One region of the Bradyrhizobium sp. RDM12 genome, then DNA from elsewhere that is predicted to be linked to it. Evidence: riboswitches for the same ligand, from Rfam matches in the RefSeq annotation. Region 1 holds a riboswitch; each other region holds the start of a gene.
What was found. Region 1 has a riboswitch for cobalamin ahead of metE (5-methyltetrahydropteroyltriglutamate--homocysteine S-methyltransferase). Riboswitches for the same ligand answer to the same signal wherever they lie in the genome.

Region 1 (6,506 bases):
CCGTCGGCAAGCGGCATCTGCGCGCCTTTCTACGGGATGTACTGGAAGATACGGGATTTGTTATCAGCGAATGCGGCACTGCTGACGAGCTGCCGCACGTGCTCCGCACGGAGTTCCCTGATCTGATCCTGCTCGGCATTGGCTCGGATCGCATCGAGCCTGGACGATTGCTCGAGATACTCGTACGCGAAGAATTTGCAGGCCGAGTGCTGGCGTTCGGCGCCCGCGAATCAATCGTCATGACGGCAGTGCAGCAGGTCGGCGCGGAATATGGACTTGCTATGCTGCCGCCGCTGAGGACGCCGTTTGCAGCCGAGACGCTGCGCGAACGGGTCGCCACGCTCTTGCCCAGAGATCCGGCGCCCCGTCCTGCGGTCCATGTCGGAGAAGCCTTACACGCTGGCTGGCTTGAGCTCTGGTATGAGCCGAAGTTTGACGCGTGTACCCTCAGCCGACGCGGCGCCGAGGCGCTTGTGCGAATGCGGCACCCGACCTGGGGCGTTGTTCCACCAGCCTATTTCATCCCGGAGCCTCACGATCCGCATTTTAGGGAGTTGTCGCAGTTCGTGATCGACCGCGCGATCAAGGATTGGCAATATCTTCTGGGGCAGCAAACTTCAATCGACCTCTCCATCAATCTGCCGGCAGCATTCCTGATTGACCCGCAGGCGGTACGCGATCTCTGTCAGCGCATGCCGTCGCACCCCGCTTTCGGCGGCTTGACGATCGAAATCGAGAGCGAGGAAGCTATCCAGAACCTGGATCTCCTGGTCGAGGTTGCGCGTGAGGTTCGCTTTCACAACATTGGCCTTGCAATCGACAATGTCGGTGCCAATTGGCCGCAGCTAATGGGGGTGGAAAAATTCCCGTTCATGAAATTGAAAGTGGATCGCCAGTTCGTCGCCGGCTGCGCAAATGGGCCAATGAAGCGAACGGTATGCCGCCATATCGTCGATCTGGCCAAACGGTACACTGTGCGCACCGTCGCCGAAGGTGTGGAAAGCCAGGCCGACCTGATCGCTGTGACCGAACTCGGCTTCGACCTTGCGCAGGGCCATCTGTTCGGAAAGGCCATGCCACTGAAGCAATTTGCACAGTCATCTTCCAACCCTGCTCCAGCTCGTCCAAGATAGTTGCATCACGAGTGGCTGAGCAGGGCCAGGCAAAGCCTAGCAGCGCTCACCCACACCGCCTTGGCTACTCGGCACCAGGCATGAGGCTGAGTGCAATTCAATCGGTCACTTTGCAAGACCAGTGTCGCTCCGCCCGCCGCAAGTTCATTTCCCTCCGAAGCGACGCCGAAGCTTATTGTACCACAAACCCGTTTTGGCAAGCCGTCAGCGGGTCAATCCGCCGCGCTAGCCTTGCGGCCATGAGCGAGACCTGCACAAACCTCCAGTCGGTGTGTGACCGGAGGTTTGCCGAGGTCCGACGTAGACGTGCGTGCGTCGACTCGCGGCTTTTTGTCGCGCCGCCCGGTTTCGAATCATCGGGCGTCGCTTGACCCCGGCTGACGTGCCAGACAAACCGACCGAAGCTCGCAGCCGTCGAGTCGCGACTGGCTCTCGGAAGAGGGCCCAAGGGCTCGTAGCCTCAAATTGAAGCGGCCTGTTGCTGTCGCAGATGCAACATGGTCTCAGACCCGAGGCAGCAAAAATTTGGCAAATTGCCCAACGTTGACTGTGTCTGCGTTTGGCACGGCCTTTGAAAGGGATCGCCAGTGGCATCGCTCGCCTAAGAGTCGGAACGCATGGCTTACAAGATCGTCGCGTCGCAATGCACCGTTTGTGGTGCATGTGAGTTCGAGTGTCCCAACGCGGCGATCAGCCTCAAACGCGACATTTACGTTATCGATGCCAAAAAGTGTACGGAGTGCGAGGGCCATTGCGACACGCCGCAATGCGCGGTCGTCTGTCCGGTGCCTGACACCTGTGTCCCGTCCAAGACAGCATAAGCAGCGCGTGTCTAGAATGCCTCATCGCTCGATTTCGCGAGCGAAGTAGTAGATGTCGAGCTTGAGGGGACCACCGACCGCGTGGGGCGCCTCGAGATCGATGACATCGTTATGAGCTTAAGACGCTGATCGACGCCGAGGAGGCCTCGAAGGGCTCTGTCGGAGGACACCGTCGAATTTGTCACGAGCAAGGCCACCTCGATGCTCCAGTGGCCGCGTTGAGGCTTATCGTCCCTGGCTGACGAGCCGAGCCGCGGTAGACAGGCGTCGAGCGGCGACGGACGGATCGAAGGCTGCGCCAAAGTCGCTCAGCACGTGAATACCTGGCGCACCGAGGAGATCATCTTGACCAACATCAGGGAGGCGATCGACCTCGTGTCTCGTCGCGGGGCCGGCCGAACACCAAGGGTCCGACCTGATCATCCGTGCGATCCTGAAGCAATCCGGTTTAGCCTCATGCGCTGTGATCAAACGGATGCCGGCCCAGGATTATCGCAACTTCCTGACGCGCAGGTTCGAGAAGCTGCTGACGGAAAAGGTCGGGCTCGCCGGGATCACACAGATATCGAAAGCGGCCTGGGTTCGTTCCGGTCGCTGAGCTCATCCGGGTACGCGAACAGGGCATTGAACGCGAGCGCATTCACAAGCTGAGTCTCCCCAGGCCCAGGTGTTCACCAGGCCCGAGTAAGACCGTCGCGCCTGCCTAGTACAAGGCGCAATCGCTTGGGCAATATCGCAGCGATAATCGGTAGGTTGACGCATCGATCCTCGTGCGCATAATTCCAGCCGTCGTGGTCTTCGGATTTCATTTGATCCGGAGCTAAGAGGGAAGCCGGTGCAATGCCGGCGCTGCCCCCGCAACTGTAAGCGGCGAGCCGCTGTCCAACGAAGTCACTGAAGCCATGCGGCTTCGGGAAGGCCGGACAGCTGCGACGACCCGCGAGCCAGGAGACCTGCCTCGATAAGATATCGTCCACGGGCGGGGTGTCCCGGTGTGCGCCAAGCAGCTGTCGCTCACGCGACATTCGCTGCATGCGTCCGCCATGGCCTTTGCCCCAATTATGGGGTCTAAGCTATGTCTATTCTTTCGCTTCCCGTTGCCACACTGGGGACGTCACGCATCGGCCCACGACGCGAACTCAAATTCGCGCTCGAGAGCTATTGGGCGGGAAAATCCAGTGAAGCAGACCTCCTCGAGGCGGGGAGCGGACTTCGTGCCGCCAATTGGGCACGGCAGAAGTCCCGCGGTGCGACCGTCATTCCTTCGAATGACTTCTCGCTCTACGACCATGTGCTCGATACCAGCATAATGGTCGGCGCCATTCCCGACGTCTACGGCTGGACCGAAGGTCCTGTGTCGCTCAAGACCTACTTCACGATGGCGCGTGGCACTCAGGACGGTGGTCACGCTCAGCCTGGGCCTGGCGTAGCCGCACAGGAGATGACGAAGTGGTTCGATACCAACTACCACTACATGGTGCCGGAATTTCACCAGGATCAGATCTTTAAGTATGCCTCTCGGAAGCCGGTCGAGGAATATGAGGAGGCAAGAAGCCTCGGCTACCAGACGCGGCCCGTCCTGGTTGGCCCAGTCACCTTCCTGAAGCTCGGCAAAGGCGTAAATCCCGCATTCAATCCGCTGTCGCTGCTTGATCGGCTTCTCCCAGTCTATGTCGATGTTCTCCGCGAACTCGCCTCGCGCGGTGCTGAATGGGTCCAGTTCGACGAGCCATGCCTGGTGATGGACGTCGACGAAGCATCTCGGGCGGCTGTCCGCCGGGCCTATGCTCATTTCGCTAACGCCGTGCCGGCCCTTAGAATCATGCTGGCCACATATTTCGGGGCTGTCGGAGACTGTCTTGAAACAGTCTTGGCCTTGCCCGTAGCCGGGCTTCATGTCGACTTGGTTCGGGCACCCGGCCAGTTGGACGCGATTGTCGCCAGAGCCCGTAGAGATCTCGTGGTCTCGCTCGGCGTCATTGATGGTCGCAACGTGTGGCGCTCCAATCTGCCGGCGCTACTCGACCAACTTGCTCCTATGGTCAAAAAACTGGGCAGGGACCGTGTTCAGATTGCTCCCTCCTGCTCGTTGCTTCATGTTCCGACCGACATTGAGCTAGAGACCGATCTCGATCCCAATCTGAAGACGTGGCTGGCGTTCTCAGTGCAGAAGATCAAGGAACTTTCGATATTGGGCAAAGCGCTGGCCGGCCAGGCTGCCGATGTGGCCGATGAACTCGCGCTCTCAGAGGATGCATCCGTCACCCGCGAAACATCGCCCAAGATACACAGTGCGAACGTCGCCGGACGAATGGCCGCGATCGACGATAGCATGCGTCGCCGTCGCAGTGCGTTCACCCAGCGTGCCGACGTCCAGCGCGTCACGTTCGCATTGCCGATGTTTCCAACCACAACCATCGGATCCTTCCCGCAAACGGCCGACGTCCGCAATGCGCGTGCGGCCCATGCCCGGGGAGCGCTGAATGACACGCAGTACGAGCAGCTTCTCAAAGCGGAGACAGCCCATACGGTGCATTGGCAGGAAGATATCGGCCTGGACGTGCTCGTACACGGTGAGTTCGAGCGCAATGACATGGTTCAATATTTTGGCGAGCAGCTGTTGGGTTTCGCTTTCACCAAGCACGGCTGGGTTCAGTCTTATGGCTCGCGGTGCGTTCGTCCTCCTATCCTATTTGGAGATGTCTCCCGGCCGAAGCCCATGACGGTTGAGTGGTGGCGCTATGCGCAGTCTCTGACCAAAAAACCCGTCAAGGCCATGCTGACCGGACCGGTGACGATCCTGAACTGGTCGTTTGTCCGTGACGACATCCCGCGGAGCGAGACATGCCGACAGATCGCTCTCGCGATCCGAGACGAGGTCATCGACCTTGAGGCGGCTGGAGCGGCCATGATCCAGATCGACGAGGCTGCGTTGCGGGAGGGATTGCCGCTGCGCAAATCTCAGTGGAAGGACTATCTCGATTGGGCAGTGGACAGTTTCCGCGTTTGCTCCTCCGCTGTCGCTGACGGAACTCAGATCCATACCCACATGTGTTATTCCGAGTTCAACGAAATCATCGATGCGATCGCAGCAATGGATGCCGACGTCATTTCAATCGAGGCGTCGCGTTCTAAAATGGAATTGCTCGACTCTTTCAAGAGCTACAAATATCCTAATGAGATCGGGCCGGGCGTCTATGACATTCATTCACCGCGCATTCCCGCAGCAGCGGAGATCAAGCAGCTGATTGTGTTGGCGCGGCAGCGGGTTTCCGATCGGCAGCTCTGGATCAATCCCGACTGCGGACTGAAAACTCGAAGATGGGAGGAGGTGCGTCCCGCGCTCGTCAATATGGTGGCCGCCGCACGCGAGTTGCGGGCTGAGGCATGATCGTACGGAGTGTGTCGCCAACGTATTTGTGAATAAGATGCACGCGCTTTGGGAGCTCGCGATGTCCTTGCGAGCTTCCAAAGTTTCCAGCGCCTTCGAATGTCGGTCTGCCTCGGCGGAGGCGATCGCATACAGTCGGCGACAAGCTCGAATCCGGCGGACGACAGCATGCCGGCGATACCGATCAGGTGAGATGTTCCAACTCACTAACGCTCGACGCGAACCACGGCCCTATCTTTGCATTTATCCATCGCGTGGATGCGTCCCATCACAACAATCTATTTTACCGCCCTTACGATAAGACGACATAGTTGGGCATTGAGTTCAAGATGCCGAGCACATGATCCGGAGTCGCATTCATTTCGGCACTCGCCTGCACAGGGCCGGTGGCTTGCGCCTTGAGGTCCGCGGCGCGTCCGTCCCAGAATTGCGCCGCATTGAACACTGCGTTGTAGACGGTTGGGGCCCGACGTAGGCCGACCTTCCAGCCGTGACCAACGGAGGTCGGACCGGCATCGACTCCGCCGGTGCCGAGATTGTGGCACGTATTGCAGCTAATGATCCCGCTCGCCGATAGCCGCGGATCGAAGAACAGCATCTTGCCAAGCTCGACCTTTCCATGCGTGACTGGATTGTCTTTTACTGCAGGAATGACGGAGGGGATTGGATGGAAGATCTGCTTGGCGTTTCTCATCAGATCATCATCGGCGTTAGCTCCTGACGACATCAGCAGCGCAATAACCAAAATAGATGCTTCAGTGACAAGCCGAAGCTCCGGGATTGATTTGTTCATACACCGCCTCATAAGTTCTGATTGTTAAACAAGGAAACAGTCGAATGCGATGCCACGCGTTCCTCAACGGTCCGGCGCAGCATGCACCGGATCCTCAAGCGAGGCTGCATCAAAATGTGCGATTTCGAGGTGCTCGCCGCCCGCGTTCACGCAGAGGGCTTGAGGAGCTTATGTGATCGCGAGTGCGCTTTGAGCTTAAATCACGGCCTTCCTGTTGGTCGATCAGACTAGCGCCTCAACGTTCGGCGTGATGGTCAATCCGACAACAACAATTGTGCCGTAAGGAGTAAGCTGTCTGGTGGCATCGATGCTCCATCGAGCGATTGGGGTGGCCAATACGCTCCCGCAAAGTGATGTTTCCATCTTAC
Region 2 (6,506 bases), 1.9 Mb from region 1:
GGCTGCAGGTTAATGGGCGTTTCAGGCTGCGAAGGTCGCCCGCAAACGCCGCCAGCCGATCACGATGCCGGTGACGGAAAAGACCAGGCCGAGTACGCAAAGTCCCACGATCAGGACGTCGCGCAAACGCGGATGCGCCATCAAGACGGGGAAATCGAGCGTGTGCAGCGCGCTGTAGAACCAGCGATAGGCCCGCCGCGAGGCATCGAGCCGTTGCAACACGCTGCCGTCGGCGCCGTCGATGTCGAACCAGAGATCGCCGCAGCGGGAGCGGTAGACAGGCGCACCGGGAACCACGGACTGCGCGGGATAGTCATCCTTATCGGCGACAACGGACGGCATGCCGCAGCCGGTCGCCAGGCGCGTCGTCAGACCAAGGACGTCCTGCTGATCCAGAAACGCCATCTCCTGATTGCGGGCCGGCTCGCCCGCCTTGGTCAAGGTCTGGCTGTCAAGGCCGGTGCGATCGCGCCGAAAGACACTCCCATTGAAAGCAAACCATTCGATTTCAAGGACCGAGGAGGAAATGGGCTGCTGCTGATCGAGCGACGGAACTGCGTGCCAGGCCGGCACAGCGTTCGTCACGCCAGACTCCGTCGACGTCAATTGCCCACGCGAGAACAGCCGGCCGTGGTCCATCGAGAGCCAGCCGCTGAAAATCCAGGTCAGCACGAAAGCGGTCGAAACGAGCCCGATAATGTGATGCAGGGCGTGCCAGCCGCGATAGGGCGACGCGATCCGGCGCCCTCCGATCCTGATCCTGACGAAACCGAGCACCGCGCCCAGCACCGCCGCGATCAAGGCCACCAGCGACACCATCGAGACCACCCGGTCCCACAGCGACCAATTGCTCCTGAGAACCGTCGGATAGATCCAGTGCAGGACGCTGCCGACCCAATTCCAGCCACGCTCGCTGCGGATCGTATCCAGGACGACCTCGCCGGTACGCGACGAGACATAGATTTCCGTTCCCGCCGCATCGCCGAGCGCGATGCGGAACAGTGGCCGGTGGCGATCAAAACCGTTCGGGACGCTCCATTGATCGTAGTCCGCGCGTGCGGCGATCATCGCGTCCGCGGCATATAGCCCTCGCCTGCCGGCGTAATCGCGGGCAATGGCGAGCGCGACATCGGGAAACTCCACCGATGCGTCCGCCCCATCCGGCGCATGGACCGCCCGCACGCGCGACGGTCCCGACACCACATAGACCGGCCCGTCACTGCGCTGGATCAGGCGCACACGCGTGCCGTCCGTGACGCGGCTGGCGGTAACCGCGTCGGCAACCGGAATGATCGGCTGCGTGCGCTCAATCGGCGCGAGTCCGGCAAGGCGTTCCGCTTCCGTCAGCGACGGAAACGGAACGAAGTGCATCACGATCCCGCTCGCGAACCACATCGCAAACAGGAGGCAGAACGCGATCCCGAGCCAGCGGTGCGAAAGGACGATCGCGCCCATCATGCGGTCAGCGCCCTACCATTTGAACGCCGCGGAGATTTCATAGGTCCGCGGTGCGCCCAACAGGATCTGGTCGGGATAGAATGGATCGCCCCAGATCGCGTAGCGCTTGTCGGTGAAGTTGCGCACCCGGAAAGTCAGGCGAGCCTGGTCGACCGCATTGAAGACCGTCTTGGGGATGTCGACGAATGCGTAGACATCGCCGACGGTGTAGGCATTCATTGTCACGGTGTTGGCGTCGCTGTTGTAGCGGTCGCCGACATGGCGGCCGGTGATGCCGACCTCCACCGGCCAGGGTGTGAAGAAGCGCCAGGACGCGCCGGCGTTAGCGACGATGCGCGGCACGTTCGGCGGCGTATTGCCCGAGAACGAGCCGCCGGCGAAATCATAGTCTGCGTAGCGCGCATCGACATAGGCGATGTTGCCCCAGAGACGCAAAGGCTCGATCGGGCGGATCGATCCCGCGAGCTCGACGCCCTTCGACTCCTGCCGTCCTGCAATGTTGAGCTGCATGCCGCCCGCAGCGGCATAGACGTTCTTGCGCACGATATCGTAGGCGGAGAATGACCACTCCGCCCTGTTGTCCCAAAGCACGTGCTTGATGCCTGTCTCATAGGTGCGCGCGGTGGTCAGGTCGAGCGGCTGGGTGGGGCCGAGCAGGAAGATGTTATTGGCGGAGATGTCGGCGCCGGTGGCGTACTGGCTGAAGAAGGTCAGGCCCGGAACCGCTTCCCAGGTGTAGCCAATGCGGCCGGTGACAGACGCCCAGGATTTCGAGAACGGAAAGCCCGCGTTCTCCAGGCCGAACTGATCGGTCGAGTTGCGGTCGAGCCCGATATGCTCGACCCGCAAGCCGCCGATCAGCGAGAAGGTCCGCGTCAACTTCAGCCGGTCCTCGAACGACAGAGCCTCGTTGTCGATACGCGCGGTCTGCTGCTTGGTCGTCAGCAGGCCGTAGAAGCCACGGTTGGGATCAACGAGATCAACGGAGTCGCCTGGGAAGTTGGCGGCACCCGGCCTGATGAAGTCGAGATAGCTCGACGACAGCGTCGCGACGAGACGATTGTCGAAGCCCGCGATATTCGCATCCCAGCTCAGGTCGGTGATGTTGCCGACCAGCCGTTGGCTGTGCGCCACATAGAAGCGGCTGCGATCGACCATGTTCGTCTCGGTGTTGAACGCCTCGACCTCGTTATTGAACCAGGATCGCTCTGCGCCATAAGCGTAGGCCTGGCTCTTCAACGTCAGGTCGGGGGCAAGCTTCACCTCGAAGCCGCCGCGCAGCCAGACCTCCTGCGCCACGTTGCGATTGTCGAGGACGTTGTAGTTGGTGTTGAAGGTGCGGTCGGCGATCGTGATCGGCCCGAGATTCGAACCGTTGGAGGCAACATATGTGCCCGAGACGATGCCAGCCGTCGCATGCGAGCCGCTGAAGGCCACCGGCACCAATGGCGCGCCCCAATAAGCCCTGGAGCGGTCCTCGCGATACTCGATCGCGCCCCAGACCTTGAGGCTGTCGGAGATGCGGTAGTTGAGTTGGCCGGAGACGTCGAGCGTCTTGGTGTTGGTGTCGTCGGCAAAGCCGTTGAGCGTGGAGCGGCTGACGTCGAAGCGGTAGTCGAGGCCCTCGACGTTGGTGCTGCCACCCGAGCCGTAATGCGCGCCGAAGGAATTCAGGGAGTCGTACGAGAAGTCAGCCTCGTTCCGGATCGCTCCCGTGTGGGGCTGCTTGGTGACGACACTGATCGAGCCGCCGGCGGCGCCCTCGCCGGAGATCAGCGAGGCCGGGCCTTTCAGGATTTCCACGGCTTCGAGATTGGCCGTGTCCATGATCCGCGAGGTCATGTTCTGCGGGCCGATCTTGATGCCGTTGTAAAGCGTGTTGATCTGGCTGTTGGTGAAGCCGCGCATCGAGAAGGCTGACGGCTCGGCCGGATTGTCGCCGGCGGTGACGCCAACCGCGCCCTGGGAAACCTCGGAGACGGTACGGTAGCCCTGCTTGCGCATGGTCTCGGCGGAGATCACCTCGACGGTCGCGGGCGTCTCACGCACGGTCAAGCCGAGGCGCGAGGCGCTTTCGGCAACCGCATTGCTGTTGAGCGGCGTCGGCGCCGCAGCGTTCGGCACGACTGGCCTGGATGCGGCCGCTGCCGCGGCAGGCCTGCGCGAAGCCGTGCGGCGTGCGCTTGCCGCGTCCCGCCCGGTCGGCTTGGCCTGCCTGCGGGATTGCGGTGGCGAGACCTCCACGGGCGGCAGGAGTTCGCGGGCCTGCTGCGCCAAGGCAGCTGGCATGTCGATGGCGACAAAAGATGTGAGAGCGGCGCACGCCAGCAGGAAACGGCGTGGTCGTACAATACGGATGGAAGACACGGTCCTGGACCTCGGTGTGACGTCAGTGGCACGTCACCGCGAACCAAGGTCCCATCTTCCGGCTTACAAGCCTTCCGATGAAGCCGAATGTCTGTACTCCCCGACCGACATCTTCGCGTGTGACCACGGCTGACGGCAGGTCTCCTGGCTCGCGGGTCGTGACCGCTTCGTCGCCTTCCCGGGACCGAGGACCCAGTGGCTTCTGACGAAGGATTCACCGCTTACAGTTGCGGGGGCAGCTACGGCATTGGAGACAATGTCCCCGCACCGCATTCCCTTTTTCATCCCCTCTCGGGGAAACCGTCAAAAGTCATCTAGGGTTACGATCAACACGGAGTCAATGTACAAGCTGCGTCGTTATTGCCGCAGCGACCAACTTCTTTGGAGATGAGCATGGAAGGCGAGACCCTCCTCTGGCTGATACGGCATGCCCGCGTCGACGGCATAGCAGGGACGATCCACGCCGCCGACGCGCCGGCCGATCTCGACGATGGCGTGCACCTGGAGGCCTTGCGCCGGTTGCTGCCGCGGGATGCGGCGAGCTATGCCAGCCCGGCGCGACGCACGGTCGAGACGGCGCGCGCGCTGGGGCTCGAGCCCGAGTGGCTGACCGAATTCGGCGAGCAGGATTTTGGCGATTGGACCGGCCGCCGGCATGACGATCTCGCAATTCACGGAGGCGAGGCCTATGCGCGATTCTGGAGCGATCCGGCGCGCGGACGGCCGCCAGGCGGCGAGAGCTTTGAGGATCAGGTCGCGCGGGTCCGGCTGGGGCTCGCGCGGATCGGCACAGGTCACGCGGCGCTCGTCGTGCATTCCGGCACCATCCGTGCCGCGCTCTGCATCGCACTGGAACTGACGCCGCAGGCGGCCTTGCGCTTTGTGATCGATCCGATGTCGCTGACCCGGATCGATCGGCTCGCGACCGGCTGGCGCGTCGTCTCGGTCAATCAGCGCGTGGCCTGATCAAGCAGGCCGGTCCGGCACATTGGCCTGCGCGAACGTCGCCATCTCGTTGTGAAGCGCGCAGGCCGATCGCACCAGCGGCAGCGCGATCGCGGCGCCCGATCCCTCACCAAGCCTGAGGTCGAGGCTGATCAGCGGCTGCACGTTCAGCGCGCGTAGCACCAGCCGATGCCCCTGCTCCGCCGATTGATGCGATGCCAACAGGAACGGCTGGCACGACGGGTTCAGCCGCACGGCCGCAAGCGCGGCAACCGAAACGATGAAACCGTCGATCAGCACGGGAATGCGCGCCTGCGCGGCCGCAATGATCGCGCCGGAGATCGCCGCGATCTCGAGGCCGCCCACGGCGCACAGGATCTTTTCGGGCGAACCACCCGCAACGCCATGACGCGCGATCGCCGCATCGATCACGCGCGCCTTGTGCTCACGGCCCGCTGCATCGACGCCGGTGCCCGTGCCTGCGATTTCTTCGGCGCTGATGCCGAGCAGGCTAGAGGCGATCGCCGCCGAGCTCGTGGTGTTGCCGATGCCCATCTCGCCGAAGATCAGGAGATCTGGCTTATCGGCCCGCGCCCGCGCCACTGCGCGTTGGCCGGCCTCGAAGGCGAATGCCAGCTCGGGGGGCGTGAGCGCAGCGTCGACGCTGAAATCGCGGGTGCCGTGACGCGGCTTGTCCGTGAAGATACCAGGCATCGCCGCCTCCGCCAGCGTTCCGGCATCGACCACCTCCAGGTTCGAGCCGAGCTCGCGCGCCAGCACCGAGATCGCGGCACCGCCGGAGGCAAAGTTCGCCATCATGGCAATGGTCACGGCCTGCGGATAGGCCGACACGCCCTGCGCGACGATGCCGTGATCGCCGGCGAAGATGACGATCGGCGCACGTGCGGCCCGGGGACGTTCAGTCGCCTGCAGGCCGGCAAGCTCGATCGCGAGCTGCTCCAGCCGCCCCAGCGCGCCGGTCGGCTTTGTCAGTTCCGCCTGCCGTGCGATCGCGGCCTCGCGATGAGGGGCGGAGATCTCGGGACATTTCCGGGTGACCCATTCAGGGAGCATGCTGCCTCGCTTACGGCCTGCGCTTGAGAATGTAACTGTCCATGATCCAGCCGTGCCGCTCGCGCGCCTTGTTCGGGCAGCGACGATGTGCGCCCCGACCTCGGCCAGCGCGCCGGACATGATGATTTGATCGGCCATGCCGAGATAGGCGCCCCACCAGATGTGAAGCCCTTCGGGATCGAGCGACTGGAACGCTGTGCCGCCGTCGAGCATCACGACGACCGTATCGACGCCTGCCGGCCAGCCGCCTTCGCGCAGGCGGCGTCCCGTCGTCACCAGAAACGGCTCGCCGATGTCATTGAGCGGCAGCGCATGCGCCGCGCACAGCGCCTGGATCGAGGTGATGCCGGGCACGACCTCGATATCAGGCAATGGATCGAGCCGCCGCGCGATGCGCAGCGAGGAATCGTATAGCGAGGATCGCCCCAGATCAGCAGCGCGACCTTGCCGTTACCGCCGGGATGATCCGCGATCGCCTGCGACCAGGCCGCGGCAACCGCGTCGTGCCAATCGTCCACGCCCTTGTGGTAATCGGCCTCACCCGCGTCGCGCATGGGCAGATCGAACTCGGCAATGCGCGTGGTGTCGTTGGTGAGCACATCGGCGCAAATCGTCCGCCTGAGATCGGCAAGGTCGGATTTCGCCGCCCCCCTTGCGTGGGA
Region 3 (6,506 bases), 1.9 Mb from region 1:
GCGGCAGCTCGGATCGGTCTCCGGCGTACCCCAGGCTTGCGCGAGATCGTCCTGCAACAATTGCGGAAGGCGCGAGAGCGCCGCACGATAATCGGCGACGCTCCAGGTCGATTGCTGCTTGAGCAGTGTCGCGCCAAGCGCTTCAACCGGCGCAACATCGAAGCCCACTTCAGTGAGATCGGACACCAGCGCTTCGACCGAGGCGAGCGCGTCGAGGCCGACCGCATGCGCGATCTGGTGCGGACGGCCGGGATAGTTCGAGAGCACGATGGCCAACCGCTTCTCGGCGGCCGGTGTCTCCGCAAGCCGCCGCCAGGCCGCCGCGCGCGCGGCGACAGCCTTGACGCGCTCTTCATCCGGCTGATGGGCCAGATGCGAAAATTGCAGATCGGGATCCCGCATCGCAGCCGACTTGAAACTTACCACACCCGCGAACAGGCGGCCGTCAACCTCGGGCAGAACCACGTGCATGGCGAGGTCGCCCGGCGACAGGCCGCGCAGCGACTCGGCCCAATCCTCACGGCGCGCCGATGAGCGCGACCTGGAACACCGGACATGACGCCGCATCGAACGGCGTCGTGCCGTCGTCGCCCATTGCCGAGAACGCCGTCGCATTGACGATCCCGCCGGAGGATTGTTCGCGAAGTACGTCCTCAGCCAATCCGCAACGCCTGCAGCCTTCAACGACGTGACGAACACACCCTGAGCGTCAAACCCCTGCGCGCGCAGCGCCGCGATCAGCGCATCGACCGGCCCCGTGTCGGCAGCAGTGAGATAGGAGCGATAGAACGCGACCAGCGCGCGCGGCTTCCCGCTCAGAACCGGCACTGCGATCACGCCGCGTGCAGGATCGTAAAAGCCCATCTCGGGAACGCTCATCTCGCCGACGATCGGCCCGGCGTAAAGGCCCGATGCCAGCGCGAGTTGCGCGATCGCGGCTTGCGCCGCGACGGGACCACCGGTGTCGCACAGCACTTTCAGCCGGCGCAGCGTCGAAACGGGCAAGGTGGAGTACGCGTCGAGCCGCGTGTCGTCACGGCCATCGGCCGGCAGCACCGCGAGCACGATGTGGCGATCCTTCGCCAGTTGCTGCAGCGCCGCCAGCCCGTACGGCCAATAGGACTCGCCGCCGATCAGGCGCACCAGAATGCCGCGCGCCTGCGACAGCGTGCGTTCGATATAGGTATCGACCGAGAGCGGATGACGGAGCTCCGCGAGGTTCGCCAGCCGCAGTGACGGCAAGCTGGTGCGGCCGCGGCGCCAGCCGGCCGCGAACGCCGCGAGATCGGAGTCCGAGAACGAGAGCACCACGAGATCGGCCGGATCCTGGCCGATGTCCTTGGCGTCGCGGTCTCCTCGAGACCGCGGCTCTCGCGGAAGACGACGTGCATCAGACTCCCAATCCCGCCTTGATCGCGGCCGCGTCGATATCGCCGTGCTCGCCGATCACGACGAGCTTCGACTGACGGTGACCCGCACCCCACGGCTTGTCGAACTGGTGGCGCACGCGCTCGCCGACCGCTTGCAGCAACAGGCGCATCGGCTTGCCAGCGACCGCGATGTAGCCCTTGACGCGCAGCACGTTCTGCTCGCGCGCCAGCTTCTGGACGGATGTGACCAGCGCATCGATGTCAGTGATCTCCGGAAGGTCGATCACGACAGAGGCAAAATCGTCGTGCTCGTGGTCCTCCTCGCCATCATGATGCGAGGGGCGCGCGGCGAGATCATTTTCGGCGGCAGCGCCGAGGCCGAGGATGACGCGTGCATCGATGGCCCCGTCGGTGATCGGCAGCATCGGGACGCGGCGCGGCATCTCGGCGATGATTGCGGCCCTGGCGGCCTCGATGCCGGCTGCGCCCGCAAGATCCGCCTTGGTCAGCAACACGATGTCGGCGCAGGCGATCTGGTCCTCGAACACTTCCGACAGCGGCGTTTCATGATCGAGATTTTCGTCCGCCGCGCGCTGCGCTTCGACCGCATCCGGGTCCGGCGCAAAGCGGCCGGCGGCGACAGCCTCCGCATCGGCGAGCGCAATTACGCCGTCGACCGTGATCCGCGAGCGGATCTCCGGCCAATCGAACGCCTTCAGCAGCGGCTTTGGCAGCGCCAGACCCGAGGTCTCGATCAGGATGTGATCGGGCCGCACGGGCCGCGACAGCAACTTCTCCATGGTCGGAATGAAATCATCAGCGACGGTGCAGCAGATGCAGCCATTGGCGAGCTCGACGATATTCTCTTCCGGGCAGTTCGCATCGGCGCAGGACTTCAAGATCTCGCCGTCGACGCCTTCGCTGCCGAACTCGTTGACGAGCACGGCGAGCTTCTTGCCGTTGGGATTGGCGAGCAGATGCTGGATCAGCGTCGTCTTGCCGGAGCCGAGAAAGCCGGTGACCACCGTCACAGGGACTTTTGCGAGCGAGTTCATTCGGCGGCCTCCGGCAACACGGCAATGGGGGGAATGCGGGCAAGCGACTGCTTGCGGAAGATCTCAGGCCTGCTGCGCCACGGCACGAGGCCGTCAGGCGCGGCGGCATAGGCGGCAGCGCCCGCGACCACGTCTTGCGCGTTGGCGTCCGACAGCCGGCCATAGACATAGCACCAGCGGCCATGCGCGCTGAGCGCGACCGAGCAGCCTTGGCTGCATGCAGACAGGCATTCGACGGGAACCACATTGACCCCGTCGGGCACGCCGGCTTCGAGGATCGCGCCGTGCAGGCGTTTGCCGGGCGTGACCTCACCCTCGCCGAGCGTTTGGCCGGCGCGGCAGGTGATGCAGACGTGCAATGTGACGGTCATCGCCTCTTCCAGAAGTATCAGCGGGAGGCGAAGAGGCGCACGAACCGTTCTTGCGAAAGCCCGTTTCCCCGTCGCGGAACACCCCGTCCGCCGGTTCAAAAATCGTCCGCGCTGGCAGGTCTCCCGGCTTGCGGAGCAGGGTTTCCCCTTCGATCCCCGCCTTCCCGATCCCCAGGGGGATCAGTGGCTTTGGGCATCTCTCCGGTCACGGTCGCGGGGGCGGCTGCAGTTTGGACCCAAATCTTGCCGATTCGGACCCTATCGCATTCCCTCTTCGCCTGTCATAGGACAGGAACCAACGCCGGGTCACCATTTGCCCCCGGCCGCCTCTTGTCAAGCCGAAGGACCGGGTACGATGACGCCTGAACCGGATACAAAAACGGCCGAGGAAACCGACGCCCGGCACGCCGCGAAAATGGCGAAAATCAAGGTCGCCCGCGACAAGATCATGGCGACCAAGAGCGGCGAAAAGGGCCTCGTCATCGTCCACACCGGCGCGGGCAAGGGCAAGTCCTCCTCCGCCTTCGGGATGATCGTGCGCTGCGTCGCCCATGGCTTTCCCTGCGCGGTCGTGCAGTTCATCAAGGGCGCCTGGGATACCGGCGAGCGACGCCTGCTCACCAGCCATTTCGGTGAGCTCTGCCAGTTCCATGCGATGGGCGAAGGCTTTACCTGGGAAACGCAGGACCGCGCCCGCGACATCGCGGCCGCGCGCGCCGGTTGGGCCAAGGCGAAGGAGCTGATTCTCGATTCCAATCTGCGCATGGTCGTGCTCGACGAGATCAACATCGCGCTGCGCTACGACTATTTGGACATCGCCGAGGTCGTCGATTTCCTGAAGACCTCGAAGCCGCCGATGACGCATGTCGTGCTGACCGGGCGCAACGCCAAGGACGAGCTGATCGAGATCGCCGACCTCGTCACCGAGATGACGCTGGTGAAGCATCCGTTCCGCTCCGGCATCAAGGCGCAGGCCGGCGTCGAGTTCTGAAGACACCAAGCTCTGAAAAAAGCATGGCGCGCGCATTGATGATCCAGGGAGCCGGCTCGGATGTGGGCAAATCGCTCATCGTCGCCGGGCTCGCGCGCGCCTTCACGCGGCGCGGTTTGCGCGTGCTCCCCTTCAAGCCGCAGAACATGTCGAACAATGCCGCCGTCACGATCGATGGCGGCGAGATCGGCCGCGCCCAGGCGCTGCAGGCCCTCGCCGCCGGTGTCGAGCCGCACACCGACATGAACCCGGTGCTGCTGAAACCCGAGACCGATGTCGGCGCGCAGGTCATCGTGCAGGGCAAGCGCATCGCCACCGCACGCGCACGCGACTATGCGGCCATGAAGCCTTCCCTGATGGGCGCGGTGCTGGAGAGCTTTGAGCGGCTGAAGGCGCGCGCCGATCTCGTGCTGGTCGAAGGCGCCGGCAGCCCGGCGGAGGTGAACCTGCGCAAGGCCGACATCGCCAATATGGGCTTTGCGCGCAAGGCCGATGTTCCCGTGGTGTTGGTCGGCGACATCGATCGCGGCGGCGTCATCGCGCAACTCGTCGGCATCAAGACCGTAATCGATCCCGACGATGCCGCGATGATCCAGGGTTTTGTCATCAACAAGTTCCGCGGCGATCCCACACTGTTCGATGACGGCTACAGGCTGATCGCGGCGAAGACCGCATGGCGCGGCTTTGGCGTGCTGCCCTGGTTCGCGCGCGCCGGCGAGCTGCCGGCCGAGGATGCGCTGGGCCTGAGTGACGCGCGCAAGCCGGGCCAATGCAAGATCGCCTGCCTCGCGCTGTCGCGGATCGCCAATTTCGACGACCTCGATCCGCTGAAGCTCGAGCCGGGTGTCGATCTCGTGATGGTGCGTCCCGGCGAAGCGATTCCCGGCGATGTCAGGCTCGTCATCATTCCCGGCTCAAAATCCACCCGCGGCGACCTGGGATTCCTGCGCGCCCAGGGCTGGGACATCGATCTGCTCGCGCATCACCGCCGGGGTGGCCATGTGCTCGGCCTCTGCGGCGGCTACCAGATGCTCGGGCGCAGCGTCGCCGACCCCGATGGCATTGAGGGACCCGCGGGCGACACGCCGGGCCTTGGCCTGCTGGATGTCCAGACGGTGATGAGCCCGCAGAAGACGCTGACGCGTGTGACGGCCGTGCATGCGGCGACGAATCAGCCGATCCAGGCCTACGAAATCCATATCGGCCGCACCGACGGAGCCGATCGCGCGCGGCCATTCGCGAAACTGAACGGCGAGCCGGAAGGCGCGATCTCGCGCGATGGACGCGTGCAAGGCAGCTATCTGCACGGTCTCTTTACGTCGGACGCGTTTCGCAAGGCGTTCCTTGCAAAGCTCGACATTCAAGCGGGCGACGAGCCCTATCACGCCAGAGTCAGAGCGCGCTCGATGCGCTGGCCGATCACATCGAACAACATCTCGACGTCAAAGGATTGCTCGCGCTAGCGCGCTGGACCTCGGCGAGGCGCGACCATTCGGCCTCAGCCCCCGGAAGCCCAAGGCGCAGCCATGTCGGGTTTTGCGCGAAGACGCGGGACCAGATCTGGCGGTGCGCGAGCTTTTCCTGCGCGGCACGCGCATCCGGCGTCTGGTAGAGGCGAAACAACGGAGTACCGCCGACCAGCCGCCAGCCTTGCGACTGCGCGATATCGTCGAGGCGAAGGCAGTCCCGCGCAAGCCGAGCTGACGTCGCCTTGGTCCAGACGTCATCACGCAAGGCGCGACAGCCAATCGCGATCGCAGCGCCCGACACCGGCCATGGACCTGACGCCGCCGCGAGCTTGCCGATGTCATCTGCATGGCCGATCGCGAAGCCGAGCCGGAGCCCGGCAAGACCATAAAACTTGCCGAAGGATCGCAGGATCAGCAGACCCGGCCGCCCTGCTTCCGAAGCCAGCGAGTTCGGGAACGGCATCCGCAAAACTCTCGTCGATAACGAGATGACCGACGCGCGGCAGCAGCGCGAGCAGATCCTTCGGCGCGTGACGGCGGCCGTCGGGATTGTTGGGATTGACGACGATGGCGAGGTTCGCCCCCGCCAGCGCATCGAGCGCGCTCACCTCCTCGACCTCCCATCCCGCAGCCGACAGGACAGGAGCATATTCGTTGTAGGTCGGGGCGAGGATAGGCGCCCGGCCGCGCGGCGCGAGTTGCGGCAGCAATTGAATGGCGGCTTGTGCGCCGCCGATCGCGACGATCGGCGCGCCTGTGCGATAGGCGTGCCGGGCCGCCTGATGCAGGGCGTCGATCTGAAATCGCGACGGCAACGCCTGCCAATGATGCGCGTCAATCTCGCCCACCGGATAAGCCAGCCGGTTGATCCCGGTCGACAGGTCGATCCAGTCCTCCGCGCGTCCGCCAAAATGCTGCCGGGCCAGATCAAGATTTCCACCGTGCTCACGCATGCCCCGTTCTTTCACGCGAAGGCCAGGATCGCAAGCACGCCTGCGAGCAGCAGCATGGCGCGACGGTAGACGGTCAATCCCTCGACGATGTCGGCCGCAAGCGGATCGCGCGCGCCCTGATTGAGCCAGGGCTCATCGGTCGGGCTGCCGTGATGAACTCGGGGGCCGCTGAGCCGCACGCCGAGCGCGCCGGCCATCGCTGCCTCGGGCCAGCCGGCATTGGGCGAGCGATGGCGGCGCGCATCGCGCGTCATGCACGACAGCGCCTCGGATCGCCGCGGCCCGAGCAGCACGAAC

Region 2: linked by a shared signal. The riboswitch ahead of ACTGJ9_RS30690 (TonB-dependent receptor) and the one ahead of metE (5-methyltetrahydropteroyltriglutamate--homocysteine S-methyltransferase) in region 1 are both predicted to bind cobalamin.
Region 3: linked by a shared signal. The riboswitch ahead of ACTGJ9_RS30765 (DUF1636 family protein) and the one ahead of metE (5-methyltetrahydropteroyltriglutamate--homocysteine S-methyltransferase) in region 1 are both predicted to bind cobalamin.

The regions. Positions count from the first base shown of each region.
Region 1 covers NZ_CM133064.1:8,121,604-8,128,109, reverse strand. Annotated here, with positions in the region: gene ACTGJ9_RS39300 (EAL domain-containing response regulator) at 1-1,133, shown strand, start outside; gene ACTGJ9_RS39295 (4Fe-4S binding protein) at 1,751-1,954, shown strand; gene ACTGJ9_RS39290 (hypothetical protein) at 2,430-2,552, shown strand; cobalamin riboswitch at 2,730-2,929, shown strand; gene metE (5-methyltetrahydropteroyltriglutamate--homocysteine S-methyltransferase) at 3,030-5,345, shown strand; partial or broken gene ACTGJ9_RS39280 (cytochrome-c peroxidase) at 5,644-6,138, opposite strand.
Region 2 covers NZ_CM133064.1:6,249,848-6,256,353, forward strand. Annotated here, with positions in the region: gene ACTGJ9_RS30685 (PepSY domain-containing protein) at 22-1,458, opposite strand; gene ACTGJ9_RS30690 (TonB-dependent receptor) at 1,471-3,825, opposite strand; cobalamin riboswitch at 3,943-4,145, opposite strand; gene ACTGJ9_RS30695 (histidine phosphatase family protein) at 4,219-4,791, shown strand; gene cobT (nicotinate-nucleotide--dimethylbenzimidazole phosphoribosyltransferase) at 4,792-5,844, opposite strand; partial or broken gene cobF (precorrin-6A synthase (deacetylating)) at 5,855-6,506, opposite strand, start outside.
Region 3 covers NZ_CM133064.1:6,266,631-6,273,136, forward strand. Annotated here, with positions in the region: gene cobN (cobaltochelatase subunit CobN) at 1-1,311, opposite strand, end outside; gene cobW (cobalamin biosynthesis protein CobW) at 1,391-2,425, opposite strand; gene ACTGJ9_RS30765 (DUF1636 family protein) at 2,422-2,796, opposite strand; cobalamin riboswitch at 2,893-3,111, opposite strand; gene cobO (cob(I)yrinic acid a,c-diamide adenosyltransferase) at 3,152-3,787, shown strand; partial or broken gene ACTGJ9_RS30775 (cobyric acid synthase) at 3,811-5,255, shown strand; partial or broken gene ACTGJ9_RS30780 (threonine-phosphate decarboxylase) at 5,207-6,104, opposite strand; gene cbiB (adenosylcobinamide-phosphate synthase CbiB) at 6,221-6,506, opposite strand, start outside.